DNA from 4 places in the Streptomyces sp. NBC_01352 genome. Region 3 is predicted to be linked to each of the others. Evidence: riboswitches for the same ligand, from Rfam matches in the RefSeq annotation. Region 3 holds a riboswitch; each other region holds the start of a gene.
The links. Region 3 has a riboswitch for cyclic di-AMP ahead of OG252_RS15200 (M23 family metallopeptidase). Riboswitches for the same ligand answer to the same signal wherever they lie in the genome.
Positions count from the first base shown of each region.

Region 1: it holds a riboswitch for cyclic di-AMP, as region 3 does, so the genes downstream of both, OG252_RS22210 (transglycosylase SLT domain-containing protein) here and OG252_RS15200 (M23 family metallopeptidase) in region 3, are expected to answer to the same signal.
Region 2: it holds a riboswitch for cyclic di-AMP, as region 3 does, so the genes downstream of both, OG252_RS21070 (C40 family peptidase) here and OG252_RS15200 (M23 family metallopeptidase) in region 3, are expected to answer to the same signal.
Region 4: it holds a riboswitch for cyclic di-AMP, as region 3 does, so the genes downstream of both, OG252_RS27150 (M23 family metallopeptidase) here and OG252_RS15200 (M23 family metallopeptidase) in region 3, are expected to answer to the same signal.

Region 1 covers NZ_CP108354.1:4,804,533-4,809,801, reverse strand. Annotated here, with positions in the region: gene OG252_RS22220 (LacI family DNA-binding transcriptional regulator) at 1-425, shown strand, start outside; gene OG252_RS22215 (HAD family hydrolase) at 529-1,341, shown strand; gene OG252_RS22210 (transglycosylase SLT domain-containing protein) at 1,348-2,097, opposite strand; cyclic di-AMP (ydaO/yuaA leader) riboswitch at 2,103-2,271, opposite strand; gene OG252_RS22205 (CocE/NonD family hydrolase) at 2,547-4,541, opposite strand; gene OG252_RS22200 (polyprenyl synthetase family protein) at 4,919-5,269, shown strand, end outside.
Region 2 covers NZ_CP108354.1:4,562,526-4,567,794, reverse strand. Annotated here, with positions in the region: gene OG252_RS21075 (hypothetical protein) at 1-539, shown strand, start outside; gene OG252_RS21070 (C40 family peptidase) at 574-1,752, opposite strand; cyclic di-AMP (ydaO/yuaA leader) riboswitch at 1,761-1,930, opposite strand; gene OG252_RS21065 (ScyD/ScyE family protein) at 2,195-3,286, shown strand; gene pcrA (DNA helicase PcrA) at 3,403-5,269, shown strand, end outside.
Region 3 covers NZ_CP108354.1:3,240,790-3,246,058, forward strand. Annotated here, with positions in the region: gene OG252_RS15185 (bifunctional acetate--CoA ligase family protein/GNAT family N-acetyltransferase) at 1-616, opposite strand, end outside; gene OG252_RS15190 (HPr family phosphocarrier protein) at 795-1,076, shown strand; gene OG252_RS15195 (GntR family transcriptional regulator) at 1,203-1,898, opposite strand; gene OG252_RS15200 (M23 family metallopeptidase) at 2,133-2,900, opposite strand; cyclic di-AMP (ydaO/yuaA leader) riboswitch at 2,914-3,080, opposite strand; gene OG252_RS15205 (M16 family metallopeptidase) at 3,296-4,684, opposite strand; gene OG252_RS15210 (M16 family metallopeptidase) at 4,681-5,269, opposite strand, start outside.
Region 4 covers NZ_CP108354.1:5,820,115-5,825,383, reverse strand. Annotated here, with positions in the region: gene OG252_RS27160 (PrsW family intramembrane metalloprotease) at 1-765, shown strand, start outside; gene OG252_RS27155 (aldo/keto reductase) at 831-1,781, opposite strand; gene OG252_RS27150 (M23 family metallopeptidase) at 1,913-2,959, opposite strand; cyclic di-AMP (ydaO/yuaA leader) riboswitch at 2,971-3,127, opposite strand; gene OG252_RS27145 (PP2C family protein-serine/threonine phosphatase) at 3,365-4,462, opposite strand; tRNA gene OG252_RS27140 (tRNA-Met) at 4,612-4,685, opposite strand; gene OG252_RS27135 (dihydrofolate reductase family protein) at 4,955-5,269, opposite strand, start outside.

The sequences.
Region 1 (5,269 bases), 1.6 Mb from region 3:
ACACCCCGGGCGGTACCGACCGCCTGGCCGGCTACCGCGACGTGCTCGCCGAGGCGGAACTGCCCTACGACCCGGCGCTGGTGGTGGAGGGCGACTACCGCCGCACCGGCGGCGAGCAGGCCGCCCGTCGGCTGCTGGCGCAGGCGCCCGACATCGACGCGGTGTTCGTCGCCTCCGACCTCATGGCCGCCGGAGTCGTCAACGCCCTGCACCAGTCCGGCCGTTCGGTCCCCGATGACATCGCTGTCGGCGGCTTCGACGACTCGGCCGCGGCCACCGCCGTCACCCCGGCCCTCACCACCATGCGCCAGCCCTACGACCGCATCAGCGCCGAGATGGTCCGCATGCTGCTCGCGCAGATCGCGGGGGAGGACACAGCGGGAGTGATCCTGCCCACGGAACTGGTGGTACGGGACTCCGCGTGAGGGCGCCAACTGCCCTAACCGGAGCGCGTGTCAACGCATGTGAAGGCTGTAGCCGTCCGGTTCGCGTCGAGTCGATGCGGCGTTCCATCCGTATTCTCTGATCATGGCCGCACCCACCGCATATTCACTCATCGCCACCGACCTGGACGGAACGCTGCTCCGAGGCGACGACACGCTGTCCGACCGGTCGCTCGCCGCGCTCGCGCGGGTGGCGGCGGCCGGGGCCCGGCATCTGGTGGTGACCGGCCGCCCGGCGCCCAGAGTGCGGCCGCTCCTCGACGACCTGGGCAGCAAGGGGCTCGCGGTGTGCGGGCAGGGCGCGCAGGTGTACGACGCCGGCGCGGACCGTCTGCTGTGGTCGGTCACCCTGGACCGGGAGCTGGCCGAGACCGCGCTCGGCAAGATCGAGGCCGAGATCGGCCAGTTGTACGCGGCCGTCGACCAGGACGGCGTCGACGGGCTGACCCTCATCGAGCCCGGCTATCTGATGCCGCACCCGACCCTGCCCGCCGTCCGGGTCGGGCGGCGCGACGACCTGTGGAGCGCGCCCATCAGCAAGGTGCTGCTGCGCCATCCCGACCTGTCCGACGACGAGTTGGCGGCCACGGCGCGTTCGGTGGTGGGTTCCCTCGCCACGGTCACCATGTCGGGCCCCGGGACCGTCGAACTCCAGCCATGCGGCATCACCAAGGCGACGGGCCTCGCCCTGGCCGCCGACCATCTCGGGCTCGGCCCCGAACACACCATCGCCTTCGGGGACATGCCCAACGACATCCCCATGTTCGACTGGGCCGGCCACGGCGTCGCCATGGCCAACGCCCACCCCGAACTCAAGTGCGTGGCCGACGAGATCACCTTGTCCAACGAGGACGACGGCATCGCCGTCGTCCTCGAAAGACTGTTTCCTCAGCGGTAGTCGGGCTCAGTACGCCCCGAAGACGTTGTCGATCGAGCCGTACCGCGCGGCCGCGTAGTTGCAGGCGGCGGTGATGTTCGCGACCGGGTCGTACGGGTCCCACGACGTGCCCTCGACGTGGTACGCCTGGAAGGTCGGGTCGATGGTCTGGAGCAGGCCCTTGGAGGGGGTGCCCGCGGCGGCGTTGGAGTCCCAGTTGTTGATGGCCTGGGGGTTGCCGGACGACTCGCGGATGATGTTGCGGTAGATCCCGTCGTACGAGCCGGGGATGCCCTTCTGCGCCATGATGTCCATCGCCTCGCGGATCCAGCCGTCGAGGTTGTCCGCGTACGTCTTGGCGGAGGCCTGGGTGGCCTTGGCGACGGACTGGGCGGACTTCTTGGCGGACGTCGAGGCCTTGTCGGCCGTCGTGCCGGACTTCTTCGCCGTCTTGACCGTCAGCTCGACGTCCGGGTGGATCAGCCGGGGGTTGTCGCCGACGGCCTTGCGGTTGTCCTTGTACAGCTGGCGCCAGCCGCCGGGAGTGTCGTACTTGTCCGCGATGCCGTAGAGCGAGTCGCCCTTGACCGTGGTGTACGTGACGGACTTGACCTGTGCCGCGGCCGGCGCGGCGGCGGGGGCCTTGGCCGGCTGCGCGGCGCTCGCGGTGGTCGCGCCCAGGAGCGGGAGGGCGAGGGCGGCGACGCCTGTTCCGGCGGTGACGACGCCTCGGGTGAGCGGGTTGGTGCGGGTACGACGGTGCTTGCCTGCGGGCATGGCGCTGTTCCTCTCCGGCGCCTACGAGGTGAGCTGTCGGGTTCGGGCGGGAGCTGCCCGGCCGTACCGCCGTGAGGCGGCGCGACTTAACCCCTAGCCGTTCCGGCGTGATGTCCGGTGCGGCGCTTACCTGGGTCCCCCGCTCCTGCCGTGCGGTGTTGGTCGATGAGTGTTCTGTGGGCGGCGGCAGGATTAGGCGTCCGCCCGACAGGCCCGGAACGTATGCGAGAGCACATGGCCGAAACAAGTGGCTGATTCACACTTCAGGGCTATGACCTTGGTCTGAGGCATTTGGGGTGCTTGATCCTTTGCGGTTGCCAAGTCTCAACTGGCGCGAAAGGCAAGGCGAAACGCGGGCGTGCGGAGGTGTGGCCGCAGCCGGCCGCAAGTGACCCAACTCACGGGCGAGAACAAGGGTGGCCAAAACGGGCAATGAGCCCAACTCGTGGTCAACCGGCCGTCCGTGGAATCCGCTTCTCCCACGTCCGGTGGAAGACGACCTCGTCGCCGTCCGTGCAAATCACCTCGTTTGAGGTGGAAAAGTCCGTTCCGTCACAGCTGATCTCCGACCGTGTGCGGACCGTCGCCCGCCAGGCGAGCTCCGGCCGGTGCAGCTCGACCGTCCAGTCCGAGCGGGCCCGGGCCGACAGGGGGTCCGACTCGTTGATCGTGTACGTCTCCAGCGCGTCCTCGGTGAACTCCAGACCGTCGGGATACACGCGGGTGCCGCCGTAGCGCGGGTCGACCTCCAGTCGCCACTCACCCTTGGCCACATCGCGGACGACCAGCCGCTCGGGGCGCGGTTCGTCGAGCGTGACGGGGACGTTGACGCCGAGCGGCTCGGACTGCTCCGGTTCCTCGAACGCGATGCCGGAGGCGGACTCCCTTGTGCGCACCGGGAGTTCGAGGAAGCTGCCCTCCGGGTCCAGGGTGAAGCCGGCCGCCGAGTCGGGCTGCGGCCAGATCCACGGCCAGTACGCGGAGGAGACGGCCAGCCGGACGAGATGACCGGCCGGGAAGGCGTGCCCGATGCCGTTCAGCTCGAACTCCACGTCCTCGGTGACGCCCGGCTCCCACGGCACCGCCCGGTCCCGCCCCTGCCGCGCCGACAGGTTCAGTACGCCGCGGGTGACCAGCGTCGAGGCGCCGTCCGGGGCGACGTCGCACACCCGGGCGATCACCTGGCCGCGCGGCACCTCACAGGTCAGCCTGAGCCGCACCCTCGGCCGCCCCAACACCCAGGTCTCCTCGTCGGCTTGGAACTCGAAGCACACCGACCGCGCGTCCTCCTCCCGCTGGTCGGGCGGCAGGTCGGCGTCGTTCCCCAGGGGGAGGAAGCGGCCGGCGTCGACACCCGTGTGCTGCGGGGAGCGGACCAGGAGAGGGGTGCCCTCGAGGGCGTGCGAGACCATCGAGACGTTGGGGGAGGGCCAGGCGGGCTCGCCGACCCAGCGGCCGGGCAGGGTGTCGTAGACCGTGGCCGGGGGGTGGGAGTCGCTGACGTAGGCACGGAGCAGCGGCTCGCGCATCGCGCCCGATTCGACCCCTTTCAGCCAGTGGTCCCACCAGCGCAGGGTCTCCTGGAGGAAGCCGATCGCCGGGCCGGGCGGCAGACCGCGGTCGGGGTACTGGTGGGACCAGGGGCCGATCAGGCCGCGGACGCGGTCGGCGGGCAGGTGCTCGACGAGGTGGAGGACGGTGTCGCGGTACGGGTCGTGCCAGCCGCCGACCGCGAGGACGGCGGCGTCGATAGCGCCGTAGTCCTCGCGGACGCTGCCGTGCTGCCAGTAGCGGTCGCGGGTCTGGTGGTCGAGCCAGGTGTGGATGAGGGGGGCGACCTCCTCCAGGCGCTTGAGCCACATGTCCCGCCAGGCCTCGCCGACGTACCGCGGATCCGGCGGGCGGGAGACGAGGGCCAGCAGGGTGGCCGCCCAGGCGTGCATGTCCACCGCGAGGACGGAACCTCCCAGGTAGTGCACGTCGTTGTCATAGCGGTCGTCGGTGGAGCAGACGGTGACGACCGCCTTGAGCGGCTCGGGTGCGAGGGCCGCGATCCGGAGGGAGTCGAAGCCGCCCCAGGAGATGCCGAACATGCCGACCTTGCCGTCGCACCAGGGCTGGGCCGCGAGCCATCGGACGACCGCGACGCCGTCCGCCAGCTCGGTGGCCGAGTACGCGTCGCCCGGCATGCCCTGACTGTTGCCGTGTCCGCGTACGTCCACTCGTACGGAGGCGTACCCGTGGCCCGCGTACCAGGGATGGCGTTGCCAGTCGCGGGGTGCGGTCCAGTCGGTCAGGCGGTAGGGCAGGTATTCGAGGATCGCGGGTACTGGTTCGTCCGTGAGGGGGCGCCACACGCGCGCGTAGAGGAGCGTCCCGTCCGGGAGCGGGATGCGGAGGTCCTCGTGGGTCGTCTCGTAGGGGAAGGACGTACGGATGTGCATGAGCGTGACCCCGTGAGTTCAGTGGACCGGGTGCGTGGTGTCCGGGGCGAGGGCGGATTCGGCCGCGTGTGTGCGTCCGGTCGGGTGACGGCCGCCCGTCACGCACAGGACCGGGCCGAACTCCGGAGGCGGCCGGCTTCCGGGCTCGGTATCGACGGTGGTTCGCGACACGCTCCACCACTTCCATGTAAATCGGCAGATATCCATTCTTTTCAAGTGATCAAAAACATACCCGTCGTGATCCGATACCGCCCGGGCTGCACGGGCGGGCGCTAGCGGTGATCGAAACGTGACCGGATACGCTGACTTGAGTGATGGCAGCGACCTATCGACAAACCGTGTAATCGCCAGTAGACACAGCAGACAGGAGATCCCTCGTGACCGTCGTCGGGCCGTTCGGGCTGAGCGTGCGGGACCAGGCTCTGGAAGCCGATGTCCAGGCCGGATTGGCGGCTGTCGAGGAGGGACTGCTCGAAGCCACCAAGAGCGAGGTCCCCTTCATCACGGAGGCCGCCCAGCATCTGGTGCGGGCGGGCGGAAAGCGGTTCCGGCCGCTGCTGGTGATGCTGTCCGCCCAGTTCGGCGACCGTTACGCGCCGGGGATCGTGCCGTCGGCGGTGGTGGTGGAGCTGACCCACCTGGCGACGCTGTACCACGACGACGTGATGGACGAGGCCGAGGTCCGGCGCGGGGTCGCCAGCGCGAACGCCCGCTGGGGCAACTCGGTC
Region 2 (5,269 bases), 1.3 Mb from region 3:
AGAAGGGCGGGGCGGCCGATGAGGCCGGCTCCGCGCAGTCGGGCAGCCCGACGCCCTCCTACCCGCCCCCGCCGACGTGCGCGCAGCCGGCCGGGACACCCACCGCGCTGCCTTCCTCACCCGTTCCGAGCACGTCGAGCCCGGACGGAGGCCTGCCGGACGGGCCCGCCGACGCGCCCCCCAACTACGCCGACAACCACGCCTACCGCATGCAGGCGTCCCTGAGCGCGGAGCAGCAGGCCAGTGGGCAGGCGTCGGCCGAGCTCATCCTCACGGAGCTGGCGAAGGTCCGGAAGGAAGGCGGCTCCGGGGAGTTCGGCCGCTTCAGCGACCAGCGCGTGGAGGCGGCACTGCGGCGTGTCGGCTGCGGCGAGGAGCATGGCGTCTCCGTCGGGAACGGGTACTACGCCGTCTACACGGGCGTCGTGTGCGTGTCCGGGCGGGTGACGAAGGACGAGCTGACCGGCGAGGTGCACGGCGTCTACGCCGAGCCCCAGCCGGGAGCGGGGCCCTGTGTCGAGAACCAGGGAGGTCACTGACCAGGGCCCGCGCCCGCGGCCGGGCGGCGTCCGGTCAGGCCGGCCGCACCACGCTGTGGATCGACGACTCGCCGTCGTAGAAAATGGACTCCTCGCGGACGTACGCGCCCGGCTTCGGGGCGTGGATCATCATGCCGTTGCCGATGTAGAGGCCGACGTGGCTGATGTCGTCGTAGAAGAAGACCAGGTCACCGGGCTGGGCGGCGGAGACGGAGACCGTGGTGCCGGCCTTGACCTGGTCGTAGGTGACGCGCGGGATGTCGACGCCGGCGGCCTTCCAGGCGGCCTGGGTGAGGCCGGAGCAGTCGTAGGACTCGGGGCCGGTGGCGCCCCAGACGTACGGCTTGCCGATCTGGGCGCGGGCGAAGGCGAGCGCCTTCTCGGCCTTGGTGGCGTACGAGGCGTCCGTGGCGGTGGACGAGTCGGTGGTGGTGGAGGAGGAAGAGCTCGACGAGCCGCTGTCCGTCTCCTGCTGAGCCGCCGCCTCCTCCCGGGCCTTCTGCTCCGCCGCCTGCTGCCGCGCCAGCTCGGCCGCCTTGGCCGCGGCCTCCTGCTGCTTCTTCCGCTCGATCGCCGCGAGCCGGGCCTTCTCCTCGGCGGTCAGTTGCGACAGCAGCGCGCGGGCGTCGGCGAGCTTCGTCTGCACCGTCGCCTTGGCGGTCTTGAGCTCGCCCTGTGACTTGGTGAGCGTCTGAAGGCTCTCGGTGGCCTCCTGGCGCTTCTTCATCGTCTCGGACTGCTCGGTGACGTAGTCGTCGACCGCGCCCTTCTGGCGGTTGGTCAGCCGGCCCATCAGCTGGGTCTGGTCGAAGTAGTCCTGCGGGGAGTCCGCGAGCAGGAAGGTCGCCGTGTCGGGGGCGGAGGCGCCGGTCCGGTACTGGGCGGCGGCGAAGGTGCCGAGTTCCTCCCGCGCCTCGTTGAGGCTCTGGGTGCGCTGGGCGACGTCGTCGAGGAGGGTGTCGACGCGCTTGCGCTGCTTCGCGGTCTTCTCCTGGGCCGCGTTGTACTTGTCGGTCGCCGACTCCGCCTGCCGGTACAGGTCGTCGACCTTCTTCTCGACCTCTTCGAGGCTCGGTTTGTCGTCGGCCGACGGGGCGGCGTTGGCCGTCTGGGACAGCAGGGCCACGGAGGTGAGGGCGGCCGTGGCAAGGGCCGGGGTCCGTATGCCTGCTACGCGCGTGCCCGAAGGGCGCGACTTGCGGTGCGACGCCAAGGGAGGCGACTCCTTCCACGTTCCGCCTACCGAGTTAGCTGTCGGGTTCGGGCGGGTGGTTAGGAAGGTTTGCCCTACGGCCCTTCCCTGGAAGGGAGTTCGGGCCGATTCACCCCAAGGTCGGTGGGTCCCCGGCTCCGGGCGCGCGGCGGCGCGTCGGACTCGGCGGAGGCCGTGCGGCCCGGCGACGTTCGCCGGTGGGTGTCGTACGGCCTGTCCGGCACCGTAGCCAACTGGTGTGGCCCCTGTGAAGGTTGATGTTCGATATGCCCGATACATTTTCGTGACCTTGGGTCAGGACATGGCTCACCGTGGTCGATCCGGAGTGATCTGCCACGACTTGTGCGTATTTTCGCCGGAGTGATGACGTCCGCCCCCTTCGGGGCGCTAGCTTCCACCCAGCCGCGGTCCGGTGCCGTGGCTGGGGAAGAGGGGCACGGCCATGACGAAACGCAGGACACTCGTCGCCACGGGACTCGCGACAGGAGTCGCACTCGCCGCCACCGCGGGCGTCGCGCCCGCCAGCGCGGGCCAGGGAGGTCAGGCGGGCGGCAAACCGGTCGTCCGGGTGATCGCGACCGGCCTCGACAACCCGCGCCAGCTCTCCTACGACCACGGTCGGCTGTACGTCGCCGAGGCCGGCCGGGGCGGCAAGAAGTGCATCGGGGAGGGGCCCGAGGGCGAGACGTGCGTCGGACTCACCTCCGCGCTCACCAAGGTCTACTGGGACGGGGGCGCGTGGAAGCACCACAGGGTGGTGAAGGGGCTGCCCTCGGGCGCCGCCCCGGACGGCGGCTTCGCGACCGGCCTCGACGGTGTCTCCGCCCTGCACGGCAAGGTCTGGGGCGTCGAGACGTACGCCCCGCCGGAGGCCGGAGTCCCGACGGCCCCGCCCTGGAACACCCTCGGCAAGCTGCTGGACCTCGGGCACGGCAAGGCGAGGATCGCCGCGGACATCTCGGCCGTCGAGTTCCGGCACAACCCGCACAAGGCGTCGCTGGAGTCCAACCCGTACGCCGTCCTCGCCCTCCCCGACGGCCGCAAGATCGTCGCGGACGCGGCCGGAAACGACCTGGTCGTCGTCTCGCCCGGCGGCAGGGCCCGCCCCTTCACGGTCTTCCCGGACCACGACGGCAACGAGTCCGTCCCCACCTCCCTCGCCCTCGGCCCCGACGGCACGCTCTACGTCGGCGAGCTGAACGGCGAGGCCGCCAAGCCCACCGCGCGGGTGTGGAAGGTCGACCCCCGGACCGGCAAGATCCTCGGCTGGAAGTCCGGCTTCGGCTCCATCGGAGGCATCGCCTTCAACGACAAGGGCGACCTGTACGTCAGCCAGCTCTTCGCCGGCCGGGTGACGAAGGTCTCGCACGGCAAACGTACGAGCGTGAAGGTGCCGTTCCCGGCGGGCGTGGCCGTCGACCCGTACGACGGCAAGGTCTACGTCTCGGCCTGGTCGATCGCGGACCGGGACGGCACGATGCTGGAGGGCAGGAAGACACCGGGCGGCCAGCTCTGGAAGATCCTCGGCTTCTGAGCCCTGCGGGAGCCTTCCGGAGTCCTTGCGGAGTTCTTCCGGAGAACCCTTCGAACGGGGCGAAGTTCTTGGGGTGGCGGCGGGCTGTCAGTGGGGCGTCCTAGACTCGGAGAGCGATGAGCAGCCTCTTTGATGACAGCTTCCTGGCGAACCTCCAGGGCCCCCGGGCCCACGAGGAAGAACCCCCGCCGCCCGACGACGATCACGCACCGGAGCCCGTTCCGGACGATCTGTTCGGCGGGAAGTTCGACGTGCCGCCGGACCGGGACGCGTACTACCGCGACGGCGCCCCGCGCCCGGCGGTGGACCCGGCCGCGCTCCTGGACGGGCTGAACGAGAACCAGCGCGCCGCGGTCGTGCACCACGGCACCCCGCTGCTCATCGTGGCCGGCGCCGGCTCCGGCAAGACCCGCGTGCTCACCCACCGCATCGCCCACCTGCTCGGCGAGCGGCACGTGCATCCGGGCCAGATCCTCGCGATCACCTTCACCAACAAGGCCGCGGGCGAGATGAAGGAGCGCGTCGAGCACCTCGTCGGCCCGCGCGCGAACGCGATGTGGGTGATGACCTTCCACAGCGCGTGCGTGCGCATCCTGCGGCGCGAGAGCAAGAAGCTCGGCTTCACCTCGTCCTTCTCGATCTACGACGCCGCCGACTCCAAGCGCCTGATGGCCCTGGTCTGTCGCGACCTGGACCTCGACCCCAAGCGCTTCCCGCCGAAGTCCTTCAGCGCGAAGATCAGCAACCTGAAGAACGAGCTGATCGACGAGGAGGACTTCGCCGCCCAGGCCACCGACGGCTTCGAGAAGACGCTCGCCCAGGCCTACGCCATGTACCAGTCACGACTGCGCGAGGCGAACGCCCTCGACTTCGACGACCTGATCATGACGACGGTCAACCTGCTGCGCGCGTTCCCGGACGTCGCCGAGCACTACCGCCGCCGCTTCCGGCACGTCCTCGTCGACGAGTACCAGGACACCAACCACGCCCAGTACGCCCTGGTCCGGGAACTCGTCGGCACCTCCGAGCACCCGGTGGACGTCCCGCCCAGCGAGGACGACCTCCAGCCCGCCGAACTGTGCGTGGTGGGCGACGCCGACCAGTCGATCTACGCCTTCCGCGGCGCGACCATCCGCAACATCCTCCAGTTCGAGGAGGACTACCCGGACGCGACGACGATCCTCCTGGAGCAGAACTACCGCTCCACCCAGACGATCCTCACCGTCGCCAACGCCGTCATCGAGCGCAACGAGTCCCGCCGTCCCAAGAACCTGTGGACCAACGCGGGCGCGGGCGCGCGCATCACCGGCTATGTCGCCGACACCGAGCACGACGAGGCACAGTTCGTCGCCGACGAGATAGACCGCCTCACCGACGCGGGCGACGCGAAGGCGGGAGACGTCGCCGTCTTCTACCGCACGAACGCCCAGTCCCGTGTCTTCGAAGAGATCTTCATCCGTGTCGGCCTGCCCTACAAGGTCGTCGGCGGCGTCCGCTTCTACGAGCGCAAGGAGGTCCGGGACGTCCTGGCCTACCTGCGGGTGCTGTCCAACCCGGAGGACTCGGTACCGCTGCGCCGAATCCTGAACGTTCCCAAGCGCGGCATCGGCGACCGCGCCGAGGCGATGATCGACGCCCTGTCCCAGCGCGAGAAGATCAGCTTCCCGCAGGCGCTCAAGCGCGTCGACGAGGCGTACGGCATGGCGGCGCGCTCCACGAACGCCGTGAAGCGGTTCAACACGCTGATGGAGGACCTCCGTACGATCGCCGAGTCCGGCGCGAGCCCGGCGACCGTCCTGGAGGCGGTGCTCGAACGGACCGGCTACCTCGCCGAGTTGCAGGCCTCCACCGACCCGCAGGACGAGACCCGGATCGAGAACCTCCAGGAACTCGCCGCCGTGGCCCTGGAGTTCGAGCAGGAGACGGCGGAGGGTGAGGCGTCCGGCTCGCTCTCCGACTTCCTGGAGCGCGTGGCCCTGGTCG
Region 3 (5,269 bases):
CGGACCGCGCCTCGGCGCGCTGTTCGCGCGCGTACTGCACGGCGAGCGAGCGGTCCGTCGGCTCCAGGTCGAACTCCAGGCGTACGACGCCGTCCTCGAAGCTGCGCTTCTGGGTGTACCCGGCGTCCCTGAAGACCTTGATCATCTTGTTGTTGGCGGGCAGCACCTCCGCGGCGAACCGCCGGATGCCCCGCTCGCGCGCGACGGCGCCGATGTGTTCGAGGAGGGCGGAGGCGACGCCGCGTCCCTGGTGGGCGTCCTGCACGAGGAAGGCGACCTCTGCCTCGTCGGCCGGGGCGGAGGCGGGCATGCCGTCGGACCCGATGCGGTCGTAGCGTACGGTGGCGATGAACTCGCCGCCGATGGTGGCCGCGAGTCCCACCCGGTCCACAAAGTCGTGGTGCGTGAAGCGGTGGACGTCCTTGGCGGACAGACGAGGGTAGGGCGCGAAGAAGCGGTAGTACTTCGACTCGTCCGACACCTGCTCGTAGAAGCTGACGAGGCGATCGGCGTCATCAACGGTGATGGGCCGGACGCGCGCGGTACCCCCGTCGCGCAGCACCACGTCGGCCTCCCAGTGGGCGGGATACTCGTGCCGGTCCGACGAGGTCTGCATGGGCCCCAGAGTACGGCTCGCGTACGACAACGGCGCGAGGCAGTCTGTGGAGGACGAGAAGCCGGACCGAGGCCGCGGTCCGACGACGCCGCGGGGCGGGACGAAGGACCGCTCCGGGCATGCTTCACGATATGGGAAACTGGTCTAGACAACCTGATACACCGAAGGGCAGCATCACATGGCTGAGCGCCGCGTCAACGTCGGCTGGGCCGAGGGTCTCCACGCCCGCCCCGCTTCCATCTTCGTCCGGGCCGCCACGGCCGCAGGTATCCCGGTGACGATCTCCAAGGCCGACGGCAACCCCGTCAACGCGGCCTCCATGCTGGCCGTCCTCGGTCTGGGCGCCCAGGGAGGCGAGGAGATCATCCTCGCCTCCGACGCCGAGGGCGCCGACGTGGCCCTCGACCGTCTGGCGAAGCTGGTCTCCGAGGGTCTCGAAGAACTCCCCGAGACCGTGTAAGCACGCAATTCACGTTTGCCGCGAAGGGCTCGTCCGAATTATCGGGCGAGCCCTTCGTATTTCCCGCTCACGGGCAGCAGAAATAATCCCCCACGAATTATCCCCTCTTTGTATACGGTGCCTGTGTTAATGCCGCAGACCCGTCATGTTTACGGGAGGTTGCGAGTTCCTCACACGATCCGTCCGCTCCCCGCCGCCGGTGAATCGCAGCCGGTGCGCCGCCGTCGCGCGCTCCGTGTGCAGCGCCGTGAGCGCCCGCGCGCGTTCGCTGTCGCCGCGCGCCACCGCGTCCACGATCGCGCCGTGCTCCGCCCACGACTCCACCGGGTTGGCCGGCGCCTCCACCGTGTACATCCAGGCGATCTTGTGGCGCAGCTGGGTCAGCATCGAGGTCATCGCGGCACTGCCGGAGGCCTGCGCGAGCGTCTCGTGGAACCAGCCCCCCAGGGAGCGCAGGTCTTCGCTGTTGCCCCGCCTGGCCCGCTCCTGGCCCAGCCGGACCAGGCCGCGCAGCACCTTGAGATGGGCCTCGGTGCGCCGCTGGGCGGCCCGGGAGGCGCCGAGCGGCTCCAGGAGCATGCGCATCTCCAGCAGGTCGGCACCCTCCTGCTCGGTGGGTTCCGCGACGCACGCACCGGCGTGCCGCCGGGTCACGACGAAGCCCTCCGCCTCCAGCGTGCGCAGGGCCTCGCGGACGGGGACGCGCGAGACGCCGTAGCGGCGCGCGAGCAGTTCCTCGGTGAGCCGGCTGCCGCGCTCGTAGACACCCGCGACGATGTCGTCCCGGATCGCCGTGCATACCGAGTGCGCCGGAATACGCATGACCGACCTCCGCTTTAATCCCCGTGAAACGTCGACGATTGACGTGTGTTCAGTGACTCTATTGCAATCAGCGGGAATTTCCGATGGCGGACCGGAATCCATGGATATTTTTTGGACAGACGGCCGTCTGAAACGCCGAAAGCCCCGGCTCGGGGAGCCGGGGCTTCGGGACGGGAGCCGTCTGTCGTCAGACGGTGCCGGAACGCGCGCGTGGGACGTTCGCGGGCGCGAGCGTCAGACGTTCACACCGTGCGAGCGGAGGTAGGCGACGGGGTTGATGTCCGAGCCGTACTCCGCGGTCGTGCGGGCCTCGAAGTGCAGGTGCGCCCCGGTGACGTTGCCCGTGGCGCCGGAGCGGCCTATCTGCTCCCCCGGGGTGACCGTCTGGCCGACGGAGACACCGATGGACGACAGGTGGCCGTACTGGGTGTACGTGCCGTCGTTCATCTTGATCACGATGTTGTTGCCGTACGACCCGCCCCAGCCGGCCTCGACGACCGTGCCGGAGCCGACCGCCTGGACGGAGGTGCCGCTGGCGGCGTGGAAGTCGACGCCGGTGTGGCTGCCGGAGGACCACACGGCGCCGCCGGTCTTGTAGCCGGTCGAGACGTACGAGCCGGAGATCGGTGCGACGTAGGAGTTGAGGAGCTTGCGCTCGGCCTCGCGGGCGGCGCGCTCCTTGATCTCGCGCGCCTCCTTGGCCTGGGCGGCCGCCTTCTTGCGCGCGGCCTCCTCGGCGGCCTTCCGCTGGGCCTCGGCCTCCTCGGCGGCCTGCTTCTGGGCGGCGGCCTGGGCGTCTATCTGGTCGGCGATCGAGTCGCCGGTGGAGATGACGGGGATGAAACCGGTCTGCTCGACTGCGGATTCGGCGGCAAGCGCCGGGGCGGCCAGGGTGCCGACGACACCGGTGGTGGTGAGGGCCGCGACACCCGCCGCACGGGCGGTGGTGCGCTTCATCCGGCTGGGACGACGATGCTTCCCGGTGGCGCAGGTGAACGCCATGTAGTGGCTGATCCTTTCCTTCCTTCTCGCCTACCGGGTTAGCTGACGGGTTCGGAGCAGGAAGGTCTCCTACGGGCCCCCTCGCGATGCGCGCGGGCGTCCGATTCACCCCAGGGACTTGTGGTGTGGGTCCCCGGCTCCCCTGGCTCGCGCCATGTGGGGACTCGGCGATGGCTGCCCGGTGCCGCGGATGCGGCGCGGTGCCTGACGGACAGCCCGCATGACGCTAAACGCGCCAAGTTTCAAACCCCAAACGGATCACGGCTTTTGTAGCGCATGCCACAGGGCAGACAGGCAACCTCTCCCTCAATTCGGACATAGGGGGGCCCTGGTGACTCTTGGGTCACCAGGGCCCCTGGACGCGCGTTGGCCCGCTTCGCCACGCGCGCGTGCGCCTACTCCGCCGAAACGACGGTGACTTCGCCGATCCCGAGAGCCTCCACGGGCTCCTTGATCTGCGCCGCGTCCCCGACGAGGACGGTCACCAGACGGTCGACCGGGAAGGCGCTCACGACCGCCGCGGTGGCCTCGACGGTGCCCGTCGCCGCGAGTTGCTGATAGAGCGTCGCCTGGAAGTCGTCCGGCAGGTGCTGCTCGACCTGGTCGGCCAGCGTGCTCGCCACGGCCGCCGCCGTCTCGTACTTCAGCGGCGCCACTCCGACGAGGTTCTGCACGGCGACGTCACGCTCGGCGTCGGTGAGCCCTCCGGAGGCGAGGGTGCGCAGCACCGTCCACAGGTCGTCCAGGGCGGGGCCGGTGTTCGGGGTGTCGACGGAGCCGCTGATCGCCAGCATCGCGGCACCCGTGCCGTCCGGAGCGGAGCGCATGACCTGACCGAACGCCCGCACACCGTAGGTGTAGCCCTTCTCCTCGCGCAGGACGCGGTCCAGGCGGGAGGTGAGGGTGCCGCCCAGGCAGTAGGTGCCGAGCACCTGGGCGGGCCACACGCGATCGTGCCGGTCGGGACCGATACGGCCGATCAGCAGCTGCGTCTGGACGGCGCCGGGGCGGTCCACGATGACGACCCGGCCGGTGTCGTCGGCGGTCACCGGCGGCACGGGACGGAGCTCGGCCGAGGAGCCCGTCCAGGAGCCGAGCGTGTCACCGAGCAGCGCGTCGAGGTCGATGCCGGTGAGGTCGCCGACGACCACGGCGGTGGCGGTGGCGGGGCGGACGTGCTTCTCGTAGAAGCCGCGCACGGCCGCGGAGTCGATCTTCTCGACCGTCTCCTCGGTGCCCTGGCGCGGGCGCGACATGCGCGAGGTGGCCGGGAACAGCTCCTTGGAGAGCTCCTTGGCGGCACGCCGGGACGGGTTGGCCAGCTCGTGCGGGATCTCGTCCAGGCGGTTGCGGACCAGACGTTCGATCTCGCTGTCCGCGAACGCGGGCGCCCTGAGGGCATCGGCGAGCAGGCCGAGCGCCTTGGCCAGGCGGGAGACGGGGACCTCGAGGGAGAGCCGGACGCCGGGGTGGTCGGCGTGCGAGTCGAGGGTGGCGCCGCAGCGCTCCAGCTCGGCGGCGAACTCCTCGGCGGAGTGCTTGTCGGTGCCCTCGGAGAAGGCCCGCGCCATGATCGTGGCGACGCCGTCCAGACCGGCCGGTTCGGCCTCCAGGGGCGCGTCCAGGAGCACCTCCACGGCGACGACCTGCTGGCCGGGGCGGTGGCAGCGCAGGACCGTCAGGCCGTTGTCGAGCGTGCCGCGCTCGGGCGCCGGGAAGGCCCAGGGCCTGGCCTCGCCGGCCTGGGGCTGGGGGTGGAATTCCATCGTGGCGAGCTCGGTCACCGGGCCGCCTCCTCGTTCTTGTCGCCGGCTTCGACCGTGGCCTCGGCCTCGGGGTCTTCAGGGGGATCCGCGTCCTCGGCAGGTTCTCCGGAGATCGGCTCGTAGACGAGCACCGCGCGGTTGTCGGGGCGCAGGCGGGCCTTGGCGATCTGCTGTACCTCCTCGGCCGTCACGTCGAGGACGCGCTGTACGGCGGTCAGGGCGAGCTGCGGGTCGCCGAACAGGACGGCGTACCGGCACAGTTCGTCGGCTCGGCCCGCGACCGTGCCGAGCCGGTCCAGCCACTCGCGCTCCAACTGGGCCTGGGCGCGCTCCATCTCCTCGGCCGTGGGGCCCTCCTGGGCGAACCGGGCGAGCTCCTCGTCGATGGCGGCCTCGATGACCGGCACCTCGACGTCGCCGGAGGTCTTCACGTCCAGCCAGCCCAGGGAGGGCGCCCCGGCCAGCCGCAGCAGACCGAAGCCGGCCGCCACCGCCGTACGGTCACGCCGTACGAGCCGGTTGTAGAGCCGGGACGACTCGCCGCCGCCGAGGACGGTGAGCGCCAGGTCGACCGCGTCGCACGCGCGCGTGCCGTCCTCCGGG
Region 4 (5,269 bases), 2.6 Mb from region 3:
CAGCTCACCGGCGACACCGGGATCGCCTCCGTCACCGCGGCGACCTTCTTCGTGCGGATCATCATGTCGCCGTTCGCGCACCCGCTCTTCACCGTCCTCACCGGCATCGGCTTCGGCATCTCCGCGCTCTCGGCGGAACGCCACCACCTGCGGCGCGTCCTGCTGCCGCTGTCCGGGCTGCTGCTCGCGATGGGCATGCACGCGATCTGGAACGGCTCCTCGACGTTCGGCGAGTACGGGTTCTTCGCGGTCTACGCGGCCTTCATGGTGCCCGCCTTCGGGCTGCTGACCTGGCTCGTCATCTGGACCCGGCAGCGTGAGCTGAAGACCGTACGGGAAGAGCTGCCCGCTTACGCGGTGGCGGGCTGGCTGTCGCCGACCGAGCCGTACGCGCTCGGCTCGATGCGGGCACGGCGACTGGCCCGCGACTACGCCCGTCGGCACTTCGGTCGGCCCGCGGCGCGGGCGGTGGCGCAGTACGAGGCGTACGCGACCTCGCTGGCCTTCCTACGGCATCGGGGGCGCCGCGGGCGGGCCGAGGCCGACTTCGTCGTACGGGAACGGGAGCTGCTGGCCGAGCTGTGGTGGCGCCGGGAGGTGGCGCGCCCCGCGCTGGACCACGCGGCACGGGCGACGGCACCGCCGGTGGCGGTGACCGCGCCGCCGTGGCCGGTGTACGGGGTGTACGGGTATCCGGCGGGGCCTGCCGCGTATCCGGCGGTGCCGTATCCCTCCTACAACTCGTACAACCCGTATCGGACGTAATCAGGAAGCGCACCGCCGGACACCGGCAGGCCACCGCCGGACACCGAGACGTGCGCGCCCAAAGATCAGGCCGACGCCTCCGTCAACCGCGCGACCTCCGCCTCCGTCAGGGCCAGCTCCGCCACCCCCACCAGCGCCGGCAGCTGCTCGACCGTGCGTGCGGAGGCGATCGGCGCCGCCACCGTCGGCCGGGCCGCGAGCCACGCCAGGGCGACCGTGGCGACCGGCGCGTCGTGGGACCGGGCGATCTCGTCCAGGGCGGTGAGGACCTTGCGGCCGCGCTCGGTGTCGAGGTGCTTGGCCGCGCCGCCGGCCCGCGGGCTGTCGACGGTCGTGCCGGGGCGGTACTTGCCGGTGAGGAAGCCGGAGGCGAGCGCGTAGTACGGGACGGCCGCGAGGCCGGAGCGTTCGGCCAGGTTCTGGAGGTCGCCCTCGTACGTGTCGCGGGAGACCAGGTTGTAGTGGGGCTGGAGGGCGACGTACCGTGCCAGGCCCTCCCGGTCGGAGAAGGCGAGGGACGCCTCGAGCCGCTGCGGGGAGATGTTGGACGCGCCGATGTACCGCACCTTGCCCGCCTTCACGAGCTCGTCGAGCGCGCCGATGATCTCCTCCACCGGCACATCCGGCTTGTCGAAGTGCGTGTAGTAGAGGTCGATGTAGTCGGTGCCGAGGCGCCGAAGGGAGGCGTCGGCGGCGGCCTTGATGTTGGCGGCGGTCAGGCCCTGGTACTCGGGGTGCTGGCTCACCTTGGTCGCGATCACCACGTCCGCGCGGTTGCCGCGCGCCTTGGCCCACTTGCCGACGACGGTCTCGGACTCGCCGCCCCGGTGGCCCTCGACCCACGCCGAGTAGGAGTCGGCGGTGTCGATGAAGTTGCCGCCCGCGGCGGTGTACGCGTCGAGGACGGCGAAGGAGGCCGCCTCGTCGGCGGTCCAGCCGAAGACGTTGCCTCCGAGGGACAGCGGGAAGACCTCGAGGTCCGAGGAACCGAGCTTGCGAAGCGAAGGTGAAGTCATACCTCACCTCAACGACCGCCCAGGATCCCCCGATTCCATGGTCACACGCAAAAACCCCGTAAATCCCTGACCGGCAGCCCTGACGTCGGGGGGATGCCGTCAGGACCGCCGGGACTCGGGTAACACGACGGTCAGGGGTTGAGGCCCTTGCTCCGCAGCCACGCCATCGGGTCGATCCCGGAGCCGGAACCGTCGGTGTGGACCTCGAGGTGCAGATGCGCCCCGGTCACGTTCCCCGTCGCACCCACGCGCCCGATCACGTCACCGGTGTTGACCTTCTGGCCGACGCTGACGCTGATCGAGGACTGGTGGGCGTACCAGATCTCGGTGCCGTCATCGAGGGTGAGCACGGTCTTGTAGCCGTACGACCCGTCCCAGCCGGCCTGCGTGATCGTCCCGGTGTGGACGGCCTTGATCAGCGTGCCCGTGGGCGCGGCGAAGTCGAGGCCGGTGTGGTAGCCGGAGGACCAAAGGGAGCCGGCCTGGCCGAAGGTGGAGGTGACGGTGTACGAGGAGGTCGGCAGCGCGAACTGCTTGGCCAGCTCGGCGAGGCGCGCGGCCTCGGCCTTCTGCGCGGCCTCCTCCTCCGCCTTCTTCTTCGCGGCGGCGGCCTTGGCCTCGGCCTCCTGCTCCGCCTTGGCGGCCGCGTCGGCGGCGGCCTTCTCGGCCTCGGCGACGGCTTCAGCCGCGGCCTTGCTCTCGACCTGGTCCTGCTGCTGCTCGGCCTGGGCCATGATCCGGGCGCGCAGCACCTCGCCGGCGTCGGCCGTGCTCTCCTCGGTGTCCGCGGCGGCCACGCTGACGGTGCTGAGCGCGGTGGTGGAGTCCTCGGCGGCGTCCGAGTCGTCGGAGATGAGGGAGCCCACGTTGGGCAGGTCGGGCATGGAGATCGACACCGGCGGCTTGCCGGTCTGCGCGCTGGCCATGCCGCCCGCGCCGACAGCGGCTATGACGCCGACGCCGAGGACGGTGGAGCTGCGGGCGAGTCCGCCGCGCGCGAGTCCGCCGCGCTGCTTGGCGACGCGATGCCGGCCACGTACGGGTGGGAGGGACTCCTCGGTGGGATTCCACTCCGTCCAGGGGCCCTCGTCGGTGCTGTAGGTGCCGTAGCCGAAGGTCTCGGTGTCGCGCTGGCTCGGCACGAACGGGGCTTCTGGGGCAGGCCGGTTGGACGCCACGTGGGCGTGCTCCTTTCCTTCCTTCTCGCCTACCGGGTTAGCTGACGGGTTCGGAGCAGGAAGGTCTCCTACGCGCGTATACCGGCCGTGACTTCACGGCGGTTTCCGCGCGATTCACCCCAATTGGTGGTTCCCCGGTTCCCTTGCGGGATTCGGCGCGTGCGCACGGAGCCGACTCTTGTGACGGCTGGGACGACCGCGCTGCGTTATCGAACGTTAATAGACGCGGGGCCCTGATTCCAAGCTGTTCCTCTTGATCATTAACCTTTCCGCGCAGGACTTACGACCCATGACCGGCGAAAAACGGGCGAGTTGGCCAAGCCTCAGCAACCCCACAAGTGCTGACGGTGCGTCAGTTGTTATGCGGAGGGCTCTCATCCGATCACCCCTCGTAACAACGGACCCTCAGGGCCGTCGTACGGCGAGCAGCGCCATGTCGTCCGTCATGCCGCCTCCGGTGTGCCGGCGCACCTCCTCGGCGAGGGTGCGCAGAAGCTCACCGGGGGCACGGAAGGTGCGCCCCGCGAGCCGCGCCTCGGGGTCGTAGAACTCCCCGCGGGCGTTCCGCGCCTCGGACAGCCCGTCGGTGTGCAGCAGCAGCGTGGCCCCGGCCGGGAAACCGGTCTCGTCGGCGCGGTCGGGCCAGGTGCCGAGGTCTCCCATGCCGAGCGGCAGCGCGGCCTCCCGCGCGAGCAGGCAGCGCACGGTGCCGTCGACGTGCAGCAGGAGCGGTGGCGGATGCCCCCGGTTGACGATCCGCACCACGCCGCGCCCGTACGGAAGCTCGGCCAGCACGGCCGTCGTGAACCCCTCGAAGGCCTCGATCCCGCCCCGCCGCGTGGCCTCGCGCGCCAGCGCCCGCTCCAGCCGCTGCGCGACCGCCTCCAGCGTCGCCTCCTGCTCGGCGGCCTCCCGGAAGGCCCCGATCACGATGGAGACCGCCGCCACCGCCCCCATCCCCTTGCCCCGCACATCACCTACGACGAGCCGGACGCCGTACGGACTGTCCTGCACCGCATACAGATCACCCCCGATGAAGGCGTCCGCCTGGGCCGCCTCGTAGCGGGCCGCGATGTCGAACCCGCCGATCCGTCCGGCGGGCTCGGGCAGCACCGCGCGCTGGGTGGCCTCGGCGATCCCGCGCGCGGAGGCGAGGCGCCCCTCGCCCCGGCGTACGACACGGTTGATGACGGCGGCCAGCACGGCGACCGTGGCCACGGTGACCACCTCGGTGACCGTGTCGGCGTCCGCGGCGAGTCCGTACCGGGCATGGACCGCGTACGTGGCGATCAGGGCCACGCCCCCTGTCACGACGGTGCCGCTCAGCGAGTAGACCGGCGCGGCCACGAGCGGGGCGGCGGTGAAGAAGGGGATCGCGGTGAAGGCGTGCGGGGTGAGGAGGTCGTAGAAGACTCCCCCGACGATCAGCAGGACGGGGAGTACCTGGAGAACGACCCGCAGGCTGGAGATGCGGCGCCCCTCCTCCGCGTCACCAGGCCGCACCACTCGTCTCCCCCACGTACGTCCGGTCCCGTCACCACTGCACCCAGGTTTCCCGGACCGGTGGCGGGGGGCGACCGGTGAGGGCCGACCGGCGTACACATACACCGAGGGCCGGAACCCATTTCTGGATTCCGGCCCTCGGCCTTCAGTAGCGGGGACAGGATTTGAACCTGCGACCTCTGGGTTATGAGCCCAGCGAGCTACCGAGCTGCTCCACCCCGCGTCGTTGTGTCTTCAGTGTACGCCATCCGCGGGACGGAAGTCGCATCGACGCCGGCTGCCCGGATTGTCCGCACTCGCGCACGGCGGCAAGGGGACGTGTCGGGGGGTGTCCGCCCGCAGCGGTTGGCGCGTCAACACCGGCACCTCGATGAGGAACCGATTCCGCGCCGTTCCGAGGACGGACACCCCCCGACACGTCCCCGACCCCCACACAACACAAGGCGCTACGCGCACCCCCACCCCACCCGCACAGGCCGCCGCAGGCACTCGTCAACCCAGCAGATGCCGATTAGGCGCCTTCGCCACCGCCTCGTACTCCGGGAGCACGACGACCGTCGCACCCTCCGCCACCAGCACCCCGCTCCCGTCCGCCCCCGCGACGAACGTGTCCGGCTCGCGCCACGCCGTCACCACCCGCCGCACCCCCGCGTCCAGGATCAGCCGCGCGCACGGCGCCGGCCGGGACGCGCGGCGGGCGCACGGTTCCAGGCTGCTGTACACCGTCGCGGAGGCCAGCCGGGGGTCACCCGGCGTGATCTTCGCGAGGGCCGCCTCCTCCGCGTGGACGACCGGGTCGTCGCCCTC